DNA from 2 places in the Chromobacterium sp. W521 genome. Region 2 is predicted to be linked to the other one. Evidence: riboswitches for the same ligand, from Rfam matches in the RefSeq annotation. Region 2 holds a riboswitch; the other holds the start of a gene.
The links. A riboswitch is a leader RNA that binds a small molecule or an ion and turns the genes downstream of it on or off. The one in region 2 is predicted to bind glycine.
Positions count from the first base shown of each region.

Region 1: linked by a shared signal. The riboswitch ahead of gcvT (glycine cleavage system aminomethyltransferase GcvT) and the one ahead of ACUXV1_RS19810 (trimeric intracellular cation channel family protein) in region 2 are both predicted to bind glycine.

Region 1 is NZ_JBRBAF010000004.1:321,329-327,674, forward strand. Features, by position in the region: gene ACUXV1_RS08100 (M15 family metallopeptidase) at 1-466, shown strand, start outside; gene ACUXV1_RS08105 (dihydroxyacetone kinase family protein) at 512-2,197, opposite strand; glycine riboswitch at 2,443-2,534, shown strand; glycine riboswitch at 2,549-2,645, shown strand; gene gcvT (glycine cleavage system aminomethyltransferase GcvT) at 2,687-3,775, shown strand; gene gcvH (glycine cleavage system protein GcvH) at 3,849-4,235, shown strand; gene gcvP (aminomethyl-transferring glycine dehydrogenase) at 4,359-6,346, shown strand, end outside.
Region 2 is NZ_JBRBAF010000014.1:25,782-32,127, forward strand. Features, by position in the region: gene ACUXV1_RS19800 (aldehyde dehydrogenase) at 1-1,123, opposite strand, end outside; gene ACUXV1_RS19805 (helix-turn-helix transcriptional regulator) at 1,289-2,068, shown strand; gene ACUXV1_RS19810 (trimeric intracellular cation channel family protein) at 2,109-2,843, opposite strand; glycine riboswitch at 3,041-3,223, opposite strand; glycine riboswitch at 3,225-3,311, opposite strand; gene ACUXV1_RS19815 (DUF3141 domain-containing protein) at 3,594-6,197, opposite strand; gene purU (formyltetrahydrofolate deformylase) at 6,292-6,346, opposite strand, start outside.

The DNA.
Region 1 (6,346 bases), on a different contig from region 2:
CGAGACCCAGGCCGATCTATTTCAAATGGTGTTGGACGAGGTGCGCGCCGCGCATCCGGATTGGGACGCGGCGGCGGTGGAGCGGCAGGCGCGCTTGTTTGCCGCCCATCCCGACGATACCGCCCGTTTCGCGGTGCTGCCGCACAATTCGGGCGGCGCGATTGATCTGGCGATCTGCCGGCGGGATACCGGGGAGATCTGCGATTTCGGCACCGCCTTCGACGCGGCCGAGCCGGCGTCGCGCACCGACTACTTCGAAGCGCCGCACGATCCCGCGCAGGGCTTTTCGTCCGAGCGATGGTTGGCGGTGCGTCACAATCGCCGCGTCTTGTTCAATCTGATGAAACAGTCCGGTTTCAGCAATTATGCCGAGGAATGGTGGCATTACGACTTGGGCGACTGCCTGTGGGGGCAGGCTTTGGGCGTGGACTGGGTTTACCCGTCCATGGAGCTGGAGCCGTCCTGATTTGACGCGGCCGCCGCGTGCTTGCGGCGGCCGCATCGTCAAGCGCTAGCCGGCCAGCGCCTTCAACCAGACCAGCGCGGCGCTGGCCCCCGCGTCGGGCACGCCTAGCGCTCGTTCGCCCAGATAGCTGGCCCGTCCCAAGCGCGGCCGCATGGCGGCGGTGGCCGCGCAGCCGCGTTCCGCCGCCTCCAGCGCGGAACGCCACGCCGCGTTTGGACTTTGGCCGTCGTTCAGAGCGGCTTCGAAAGCGTTGGCGGCTGGCGTTAAGGTATCCAGCATGGTGCGGTCGCCCACCTGCGCGCCGCCCAGTTCCGCGATGGCGGCGACGCCGTCCTTGAACGCCGCGGCCCAGTCGAGCGGGCTGGGCGCGTTCGATGAGTCCAGCCGCCGCGCCGCGCGCAGCAGGGCTGTCGAGTAGAACGGGCCGGAGCTACCGGCGATGGCCTGGCGCAAGGCCTGGCTGACGGTGCGCAGCGCCGTGGCCGGATCGCTCCAGGCGCTGTCCGGCAAAGCGCGGATCGCCGCCGCGCCGCGCTGCATGCTGACGCCCAGATCGCCGTCGCCTGCCGCTCCGTCCAGTTCAGTCAACAGCGGTTCGGCGGCGTCCAGCGCCTTGGCCGCGGCCCAAGCCGCGGCGCGCAGCTGGGGGTCGGCTTTGGCGGTGGAGAGGGCTTCTGCTGCCGCGCGCGGCGGCGCCGGCCGCAGCTGGCGTCGCGCCGGCAGAAAGCCGGAGCCGGGCCAGGCCGGAGCCTGGGTGGCTTGATCCAGCCAGCCGAGGCGCTGCTCATCCAGCGCCAGCAGCGACAGCGAGCAGCCCGGCATTTCCAGCGCGGTCATGAAATTACCGCTCCATAGCCGTTCCACATGCAAGCCGAGCCGTCGCGCCGAGGCCAGCGCGCTGCGCGCCACGATGGCGAGCTCCATCGGCGGAGTGCCGCCCAGGCCGTTGACCAGCATTGCCACCCGTTGGCCGGCCTGCCAACCGCGGTCCCTGACAATGGCGTCGAGCAGCGTCGCGCACAAGGCGTCGGCGGATTGGCGCGGCACGCGGCGTACGCCGGCTTCGCCGTGAATGCCCAGCCCCAACTCTACTTCGTCGTCGTCCAGTTGAAAGCCGGGGCGGCCGGTTGCCGGCACGGTGCAGGCGCCCAGCGCCACGCCCATGGTGGCCACCTGTTCCGCCGCCTGCCGCGCCGCGGCCGCGACCTCGGCCAGGCTGGCGCCGCTGGCGGCAACCGCGCCGGCAATCTTGTGCACCAGCACGGTGCCGGCGATGCCGCGACGGCGCGCCGGCTCCACGGTGTCGCGAAGCGCTACATCGTCGGCCACCACCACGCTGTCGACGGCAATGCCCTCGGCACGGGCCAGCTCCGCCGCCAGGCCAAAGTTTAGCCGGTCGCCGGTGTAGTTTTTGATGATGAGCAGTACGCCTTTAGGGCCGGCGACGGCGCGGATCGCCGCCAGCACGGTGTCTACGCTGGGCGAGGTGAATACGTCGCCCACTGCGGCGGCGTCCAGCATGCCGTGGCCGATGTAGCCGGCGTGGGCGGGCTCGTGGCCGCTGCCGCCGCCGGAGATCAGCGCCACTTTGTCGAGCTGACCGTCAGCCGGAAGATCCGCGCGCAGCAAGACGTTTTCCTCTTCGAGCAGGGCCAGGCCGGGCAGGGTGTCGGCCAGGCCTTCCAGCATTTCCCGCGCCACATGGCGCGGATCGTTGATTAGTTTTCGCATCGCGGTTTCCTTTCCATATCGGATAGAGCTCGTGCTGGGTAAAGATGGATGTCATCTTACGATCAGCTTTGCTTGGAGGGGGAATTTGTCGATTGCGTGATCGATAACGAAGTGAAATGTGTTCGTAATCGATCTTAAACGAAGCAATATCCGTTCAATGATTTGCGGTTTCGAATATTTTAAGTCATTGTTTAAGTTGAAGATAAACACGGCTTGCCAAGGCCCGGTCCAGCAACCATAATCTGGCACGTCATGCAGGAGAGAGTGGCCGTCCGCGCCACCGCCGAAGGCGCAAGCGCACCCGCAATCGCTCAGGCAAAAGGACTGCATTATCGGACTGGCCGCAGCCAGTTCGCCGAATCTGGAGAGCGGCGTCCACGGATGCCCACCGAAGGGGCTAACGGTCGCAAGGCCGGAAAATCTCAGGTGCAGGGACAGAGGGGTGTAGGGAATAGAGCAACACTACACGCTTTTGCTAAGGACGCACCAATGACGGCCCCGAAACGCACCCCCCTGTTTGAATCCCACATCGCCGCCGGCGCCAAGATGGTCGATTTCGCCGGCTGGGAAATGCCCATCCATTACGGCTCCCAACTAAAAGAACATGAAATCGTGCGCAGCGACGCCGGCATGTTCGACGTTTCCCATATGACGGTGCTGGACATCAGCGGGCCGGACGCCAAGGCCTGGCTCCAGCGGCTGATCGCCAACGACGTGGCCAAGCTGGGCTTCGAAGGCAAGGCGCTGTATTCCGGCATGCTCACGCCCGACGGCACCGTGGTGGACGATCTGATCGTCTACCTGACCTCCTACGGCTATCGCATGGTGGTCAACGCGGGCACCACCGACAAGGATCTGGCCTGGATGGAAGGGCACAAGGCGGACTTCAACGTCGACATCAAAGTAAGACGCGATCTGTCCATCTTGGCGGTGCAAGGCCCGCAAGCCATCGCCAAGGTCTGTTCGGTCAAGCCCGAGCTCGCCGCCGTCATCCAGAACTTGAAACCGTTTCAAGGCCAGCCGGCAGGAGACTGGTTCTATGCCCGCACCGGCTATACCGGCGAAGACGGCCTGGAAGTGATGCTGCCCGGCGTTGAAGCCGCCGCTTTCTTCCAACAATTGCAGGCCGCCGGCGTGGCGCCCATCGGTCTGGGCGCGCGCGACACCCTGCGGCTGGAGGCCGGCATGAATCTGTACGGCCACGATATGGACGAAACCGTTTCCCCGCTGGAAGCCGGCATGGGTTGGACCATCGCCTGGGAACCGGCTGAGCGCGACTTCATCGGCCGCAAGGCGCTAGAGGCGCAGAAAGCCGCCGGCGTGAAGACCAAGCAAGTGGGCCTGGTACTGGAAGGGCGCGGCGTGCTGCGCGAAGGTCTGAAAGTAGTGGTGGAAGGGGTGGGCGAAGGGGTGATCACCAGCGGAACCTTCTCGCCCACGCTCAAGCATTCCATCGCGATCGCGCGCGTGCCGGCAGGCACAGGCGACAAGGCGCTGGTGGACCTGCGCGGCACCTTGACCGAAGTGCGCGTGGTCAAGATGCCTTTCGTGCGCAACGGCAAGAAAGTTTTCGCCTGAGCCGATTGCTCAGGCAGGCCGCGCGACGCGGCCGGGAATAATCGTTAAGACCTGGATTTGACTGGAGACACTCATGAGCAACATCCCCGCCGAACTCAAATACGTTGAAAGCCACGAATGGCTGTGTCTGGAAGCTGACGGTTCCGTGACCGTGGGCATTACCGAGCATGCTCAAGAATTGCTGGGCGACATCGTTTTCGTCGAGCTGCCGAAAGTGGGCGCCAAGCTGGCCAAGGAAGAGCAGGCCGGCGTGGTGGAATCGGTGAAGGCCGCTTCCGACATTTACTGTCCGGTTGCCGGCGAAGTGCTGGCCATCAACGAGGAACTGGAAGCCGAACCGGAACTGGCCAATAGCGAACCCTACGGGGCGGGCTGGTTCTTCAAGATCAAGCCGGCGAATCCGGCGGACCTGGACGCCCTGATGGACGCCGCCGCCTACGCCAAGGAAATTGGCGCCTGATGGTGAAAACCGCCTCGCAGTCCTGATTGGCCGCGAGGCGTTTTTTTCGCCCGGATATCCAGCAACACCCGATTGGCCGCGAAAGCCGCGGCGCGGACGGCAAGCACAGAAGGTCTCGTACTCATGTCTCTCTCCGAACTTTTCAACCGCAAAGAATTCATCTCCCGCCACATCGGCCCGTCCGACGCAGAGCGCGAGCAAATGCTGGCCGCCATCGGCGTGGCCTCCATTGACGAACTGGTGGCGCAGACGCTGCCGGCCGACATCCGCCTGAACCGCAAGCTGGAGCTGCCGGATCCCATGCCGGAAGCCGAGGCGCTGGCCGCGCTGAAGGCTGTCGCCGCCAAGAACGTGGTCAACAAATCCTTCATCGGCCAGGGTTATTACCCGGTGCTGACCCCAACGGTGATCTTGCGCAACCTGCTGGAAAACCCGGGCTGGTATACCGCTTACACCCCATACCAGGCGGAGATCGCCCAAGGCCGTCTCGAAGCCTTGCTGAATTTCCAGCAAATGGTGATCGACCTGACCGGCCTGGAACTGGCTAACGCGTCCTTGCTGGACGAGGCCACCGCCGCCGCCGAGGCGATGGCGATGGCGCGCCGGGTGTCCAAGGCCAAGTCCGGCCAGTTCTTCGTGGACAGCCGCGTGCTGCCGCAAACCCTGGACGTGATGCGGACCCGCGCCAAGTATTTCGGCTTTGAGCTGGTGCTGGGCCACCCGGAAGAGGCGGGCAAGGGCGAATACTTCGGCGCCTTGTTCCAGTATCCGGGCGAGGCCGGGGACTTGATCGACCTGACCCCGCACATCGCCGCGGTCAAGGCCAAGGGCGCGGTGGCGGTGGTGGCCGCCGACATCATGGCCTTGGTGGCGTTGAAATCCCCGGGCGAGATGGGCGCGGACGTCGCCATCGGCAACACTCAGCGCTTTGGCGTGCCAATGGGCTTCGGCGGACCGCACGCCGCCTATTTCGCGTTCAAGGACGAAATGAAGCGCTCGGCGCCTGGCCGCATCATCGGCGTGTCGGTGGACGCCAAAGGCAAGACCGCGCTGCGCATGGCGCTGCAGACCCGCGAGCAGCACATCCGCCGCGAAAAAGCCAACTCCAATATCTGCACCAGCCAGGTGCTTCTGGCCAATATCGCCGGCATGTACGCGGTGTATCACGGCCCGGAGGGCGTCAAGCGCATCGCGGCTCGCATCCACCGTCTGGCCGCCATTTTCGCGCACGCGGTCAAGGCCGCTGGCGGCAAGCTGGTGTTCGATCGTTTCTTCGACACGGTGCAAGTTGACGCGCCCAAGGCCGACGCGGTGTATCAGGCGGCTTTGGCCGCCGGCTACAATCTGCGCCGCGCAGGCGGCAATGTGTTGGGCGTAGCTTTCCACGAGGCGGCCACTGAAACCGATCTGGCGCGTCTGATTGAAATCTTCACAGGCAAGAGCGCCGATATCGCCGCCTTGGACGCCGCGGCTGCCGATGCGATTCCGGCCGGGTTGAAGCGCGAATCCGCTTTCATGAGCCACCCGGTGTTCAACACCCATCATAGCGAGCACGAGATGCTGCGCTATATGAAGAAACTGGAAAGCCGCGACCTGGCGATGAATCATTCGATGATCTCGCTGGGCAGCTGCACGATGAAGCTGAACGCCACCAGCGAAATGATTCCGATCACCTGGCCGGAGTTCGCCAATATGCATCCGTTCGCGCCGCGCGAACAGACAGTGGGTTATCTGGAAATGATCGCCGGTCTGGAAACGCAGCTGCGCGCGATCACCGGCTTCGACATCATCTCGATGCAGCCCAACTCCGGCGCCCAGGGCGAGTACGCCGGCCTGTTGGCAATCAGCCGCTACCACGAGTCGCGCGGCGACGGCCAGCGCAATATCTGTCTGATTCCGCGTTCCGCTCACGGTACCAACCCGGCCACGGCGCAGATGATGAATATGCAGGTGGTGGTGGTGGACTGCGACGAGGCGGGCAACGTCGACGTTGCCGATCTGAAGGCGAAAGCCGAGCTGCATTCTGCGCAGCTGGCGGCCTTGATGATTACCTACCCGTCCACCCACGGCGTATTTGAGCAGCCCATTCGCGAAATCTGCGCGATCATCCA
Region 2 (6,346 bases):
TGCTGAAGCGCTCGCCCCCGCAGAGCAGGCGCGCGCCTTGGCGGCGGGCTTTGTCGATGTGATCCATGATGCGCCCGGCCTGGCGGGCGTCGACGATACTGCCGCTGCGCGTGGCTGGGTCTAGGGGATTACCGGGTTGCAGGGCGTTCGCCTCGCTCAGCAAGCGTTCCAGAAAATCGTCCGCAATGGAGCGTTGCAGCAAGAGGCGGGAATTGGCGGAGCACACCTGGCCCTGGTTGAAGAAAATGCCGAAGGCCGCGTGTCGGGCGGCGGCGTCCAGATCGCAGTCGTCGAATACCAGATTGGGGCTTTTGCCGCCGCATTCCAACGCGACTCTTTTCATATTGGAGTCCGCCGCGTAGCGCAGGAAAGCTTTGCCCACTTCGGTGGAGCCGGTAAAACTCAGGCTATCCACGTCCGGGTGCAGGCCTAGCGGCCGGCCCACCTCTTCACCAAAGCCTGGCAGCACGTTCAGCACCCCGTCCGGCAGGCCGGCCTCGCGCGCCAGTTGGGCCAGACGCAATGCCGACAGCGGCGATTGCTCGGCCGGCTTCAGGATGACGCTATTGCCGGCCATCAGCGCCGGCGCCAGCTTCCACGCGGCCATGTCCAGCGGGAAATTCCACGGGATCACCGCCGCCGCCACGCCCAGCGGTTCGCGGGTGACCAGGGCCAGCGCGTTATCCGCCCCGGGGGCTACCTCGCCGTACAGCTTGTCGGCGGCTTCGGCGTACCAGTCGAACACGCCGGCGGCGCCCGGCACATCGATATTGCGCGCATCCGCGATGGGTTTGCCGATGTCCAGACAGTCCAACAAGGCCAGTTCGTCGGCGTGCTCGCGTATCAGCGCGGCCAGTTTTTGGAGCAGGGCCTTGCGTTGGCGCGGGTGGCGGCGCGACCAGGCGCCGGATTCGAAGCTGGCGCGGGCGGCCCGCACCGCCAGTTCAACATCCGCCTCGCCGCAGCGGGCGATTTCGGCCAACGGCCGGCCGCTGACCGGGCTGGTGTCGGTGAAGGTGCGTTGGTCTGTGGCAGGGACGAACTGGCCATTGATGAAGGCCTGGCACGGCGGGTGCAAATCGGCGGCGCGGCGTTGCCAGTAGGACAGATCTTGCAAGGGCATGGCGATCACTCCTATTCAACCAGCGCGACGAGTGGAGAGGGGTGTTCACATGGTGGCTGGTCTTGTCGCGCAAGGTGAAGCCATACTAGTCAGCCCCTTTCGCGGTGGATATCACGCGAAAGCGTTAGGGCCGTGGGTAAAACTAACCTGATCGAGGTAGCTGGCATGCAGCTGAATGTGGCGGACTTGGTTTTTCACCAGCAATTGGGACGTTTGCTGGGGTGCGTCGACAATGCGGCCTTTTGGCAGCAACTGGCCGCGTTTCTGCGAGAACACCTGAGTTTCGATACCTGGGTGGTGTTGCTGTTTCGCCAGGAGGCCCCGCCCTTGGTGCTGGCGGATCACGCGGCGAATTACGCTCATGACGATCTGTTCGCCGACTACAGGCGTGGCCTCTATCTGCTGGACCCGTTTTACGGCTTTGCGCTGAAGTGTCCGGCGGCTGGCGTGTACCGGCTGGACGAGGTGGCACCGGACCGTTTCAGGGAAACGGAATACTTTCGGCGTTACTTTTCGCGCAATGTGGTGGCGGATGAAATCCAGTTCCTGCAAGCGCTGCCGGAGGGGGTGCTGTCCCTGTCGCTGGGCTGCAAGCATCGCTTCAGCGAGCAAGATCTGGGCGTCTGCAATCTGTTTGCTCCCTGGTTGCTGCCCTTGTCACGGCTGGCCGCGCGTCTGGACGAAGGGCGGCATCAGCCGGCTGCGAACCCGGGCAGGCAGAGCCGCCGGCAGTGGGAGGAGGCGCTGCGCTCGCAGGGTTCCTCGCCGCTGACCAAGCGCGAGGTGGAAGTGGCCTTGCTGATACTCGGCGGCCACTCTACCAAGGGCGTGGCGCGTGAACTGGGCATTTCACTGGAAACGGCCAAGGTGCATCGTCGCCATCTGTACGCCAAGCTGGGCGTTTCCAGCCAGGCGGCCTTGTTCCTGCTGCTGGCGGATATTTGATCCCGATGCCGTGGCGTAGCGGTGAAACAGCTAGGGTTAGTTAATGCAGGTCGTGCCGGTACATGAACACCGGCAGCCGCCATTCGCGCCAGATGGCGGCCAGGCGGATAGTGAGGCCGACGGCGAAGCTGGCCAGCACGTTGAGATCATGCGGCACGCCCAGCTTGATCAGGCCCAAGTAGAGCAGGGCCACGGCGAAGGAGACGCTGGCGTACAGTTCCTGACGGAAGACCACGGGCACGCGGTTGCACAGCACGTCGCGCAGGATGCCGCCGGCAATGCCGGTGATCATGCCGGCCATCACCACCACTACCGGATGGTAGTCCATGGACTGGGCCACGCCGCAGCCTATGATGGTGAAGGCGATCAGGCCCAGCGCGTCCAGCACCAGGAAGACGCGGCTGAGGCGCTTCATGTAGCGGGCCACGAACACGGCGGCCAAGCCGCCGGCAATGACGAGGCCGACGTATTCCGGGTGTTGGGTCCAGCCTATCGGGTATCGGCCCAGCACGATATCGCGCACGGTGCCGCCGCCCAGGGCGGTGAGGAAGGCGATGACGGTGACGCCGAAGATGTCCATATTGCGGCGGCCGGCCGCCAGCGCGCCAGTCATCGCTTCCGCGGTGATGGCGATCAGATAGATCAGGGTAAGCATGTAGTTGCAGTGGTCAAACAGGCTGGCGCCGAGGTGAGCGGCGAAGCCGGGTGGGAAAATAGGTTGGCAATGGGCGGGCCATGCCAGGTGGCGCACAGCCTGGGCAAGCGTTTCGAACACGGGTTTTCCTTGAGAGCTGGTGCACGATCTGCTGCGCTTCGCGAGACGCTGCGGCTATCGCTTCGAAATGCTCATGTACCAGGAGTACATTCCGCTTTCTCAGCTGTTTTCGCCTTGTCTCGTCCTTGCTCGCGAGATCGTGAACACGTTCTGAGCATGGCCGGCGAGCCGCGCATGAGCGCGGCGTTGCCGGCATTGCCTCTCCCCTTGTCCTTTTACCTGAGAGTTAGATGACGGGCGCTGCCTGTGTGCGGGCTTTGCCGGGCGTCACTTGCCCCTTCGGTGGGCGGCTAAGGGCCGGTTGCATAATCTGACGCGCTGTCGCTGAAGCGTAGCAGATGATGAACGGGCGCTTAGGGCCTCTCTCCAATCGGCTGGTATCCATGGGCTGCGGTACTGTGGCCTGAGCGATTATGGGAGTTTGCGTCTTCGGCGGGGGCGTATGCCCCTCTCTCCCGCAGCAGGCAAGGATATTAGCGTTTGCTGTATTGTTCAGTCAACGACTGTATACATGGGGGAAGGCAAAAATGTTGCAGTGCGCCATCTTCACGAAAACGCTCGGACGGCGGCTTGGCTGTCCGGGCGTTTTTGCGCTGGCTGGTTCTTAGAACCTGTTTACGATCTGCTGCGCTTCGTGAAGCGTTGCACTGTGAGTACAAGCTCAAAATGCTCATGTACCACTCGTGCATTCCGCTTTTTCGCTCGTTTTCGCCTTGTCTCGCTCTTGCTCGCGAGACCGTGAACAGGCTCTTAGTTGCTAGGCGTCTTGGGCTTGGCCGCGCCGTTGCCGGCGGCGGGTTTGCGCGTGGCCGGGGCTTTGGCGGCAGGCGCTTTGGCGGTTTTGGCCGCCGTGGGTTTGCTTGAGGCCGGCTTGGCCGCAACCGGCGTGCTGCTGGCGGTTTTGGCGGCGGCGCTGGGCTTGTCGGCGGTCGCTGGTTTGGCTGCGGACTTGGCGACAGACGCTTTGGCGGTTTTGGCCGCCTTGGGCTTGCCTGAAGCCGGCTTGGCCGCAACCGGCGTGTTGCTGGCGGTTGTGGCGGCGCTGGGTTTGTCGGCAGCCCTTGCTTTGGCCGGGGCTTTGGCGACCGCTTTCCTGGCCGGCGCGCTGGCCTTGACGGCGGGGGCCGGAGCGGGAGCGGCTGCGGTTGCCGCTATTGGCTCGGTGGGCGGAAGGATGGCCGGGGCCGCCGGCGAGCGGGTGTCCAGTTGCAGCGCGTGGGCCACTTGGTCCAGCCGCTGTTGTTGTTCCGGAGCGATGTCGCCGCTGAGCGCCAGCAGTTCGTGCGCCAGCTGCCAGGCTTGGCGGCGGCGGTGCTCTTCCGGCAGCAGCTTGGGCAGGCCGGCCAGCGCGCGGGCTTCGTCCAGCCGCACCAGGAAGACTTGCTTGCGGGCGATTTCTTTCAGCTGCATCAGGGTCAGCGGGTATTCGTGGCGGATGTCGCGCATGATGCGACGGATGGCGTTGAACGGGCGCTCGTCTATGATGCCGCGGCCGATCGCCACGTAGGTGAGCAAGCGCACGAAGCCGTCTGCCAAGGTGCCGGTTTCGTAGGCGGGGTCCAGCGTTTGGCGCTTGAGTTGCAGCCGTTCCCGTTTCTCCCAGCTGTCGCAGCGGGCGGCGCGGGCTTCGCGGGCCGGCTGGACGCCCACGATGGAGGCCAGCCACGGGGATTCGTACACGGCTTTGAAGCAGTGTTCGGTGGCGGCGTCGCGCAGGTCGCGGTAGCGGTCAAGGCTTTGCGCCATCCAGCCGGACCATTGTTCTTGCAGCCGCCACAGCGGGTTGTCCACGCTCACGGGGTGGCGATGGGCGCGCACGTATTCGGCGGCGGGCTTGAGCCAGCTGAGCCAGGGGTTGAGCGGGGAGATCAGCGTGCGTTCCAGCCGAGCCGGGTTGAGCTGGCGCTGGCATTGGGCGCTGGCTTCGCTGCTGACGGCCTGGAGCACGGGGGAGATGAAGCGGTTGTAAATGCCTTGGTTGATCTCGGAGACGCGGCGCACCACTTCAAAGGCTTGCTCGTCTTCGCGGCCGTCGTCCAGGGCCAGGATGTCGGCCACTTCGCGCGCTTCAAAACGGATAATGTAGCGGCCTTTGATGTATTCCTGACCGGGGGTGCCGGGGGCCACGTCTTCGATGATGGCTTCGTACAGGCCGGGGGCCAGCACGTCGATCAGGTCCAGCGCGCTGGCGAATTCGCTGTGTTCGCGATTGGCGATGCCGGCGGAGACGAAGATGCCGAGGTGGCCCACTTTGTTGTGCAGGCAGTAGATGATGGTTTGTTCGTTGTCGCGGATGTCTTCCGCGTTCTCGTACAGGTCGGGTATCCAGTTCAGCGCCTGTTGCGGCGGGGTGATGTTGTCGCCCCATGAGGCGAACACGATGATGGGGGAGCGGATGTTGCGCATGTCCACGCGGTGCTGGTCGCTGCTGACGATCTTGCCTTCCACCAGGTGGTTGCCCACGAACAGCTGCTGGGAGATCCATTCCATTTCCTGCTTGTTCAGCAGGTAGTGGCCGCCCCACCAGCGTTCAAAGCCCAGGAAGCGTTCGCGCTCGGTGTCCACCTTGGCGTACAGGTTGTAGGGCTTCTTCCATAGGGTGTTGGCCGGGTCCAGCTTTTCAAAGTTGTTGACCAGATGGGCGCCGTCGAACTTGCCGTTGCCCAGGTCGCCGGCCAGCGAGGCGGTCCAAGTGCCGCCCATCATGCCGCCGGAGTAGCGCATCGGGTTTTTGCCGGTGACGCCGGCCCAGTAGGACAGCGGGGTGCCGGCCAGCAGGATGGGGCCGAACAGTTCCGGCGCCACGGAAGCGAGCATGGCCAGCGCCCAGCCGCCCTGGCAGTTGCCGATGACGAAGGGTTTGCCGTCGCTGTCCGGGTGCAGTTCGTTGACTTTGCTGAGGAAGACGTATTCGGCGCGGCTGACGCTTTCTATGGTCTGGCTGGGCACCGGTTGCGGGAAGAACATGATGAAGTAGCAGGGGTGGCCCTGCTGCAGCGCAATGCCGATCTCGCTGTCCATTTTGAAGCCGCCGATGCCGGGACCGTGGCCGGCGCGCGGGTCAATCACCACAAAGGGGCGCAGCGCCGGATTGGTGGCCGGGCAGCCGGCCGGCGGCAGGATGGCGGCCAGCGCGTAGTTGGCCGGGTCCGGCAGGCCGCGGCCGTCCAGAATGATCTTGTAGTCGAACACCAACACCGGCGGTTTGCCGCTTTGCACGTGCCGCAGGTAGTCCGCGCCGCGGTCATGCAGCACGTCCCAGTAGAGGATGCTGCGCTCGCAGGCGTCGCGCCAGTAGTCGGCGACCGGGTTGGAGGAGAAGAGCTTGGACCAGACGGCTGTTTGCGACCACATACGGCACCTCTTGGTTGGTATGACGGATAACTGGCTACTGTACCCTCCTTTTGTTGCGTTGCAATAGACAAAGTTCCTATTAGGCGCCCAACTGTCAGCGCAACACCACAGTGCGTCGCTCTACGATGAAGACGCGTTGCTCCAGGTGG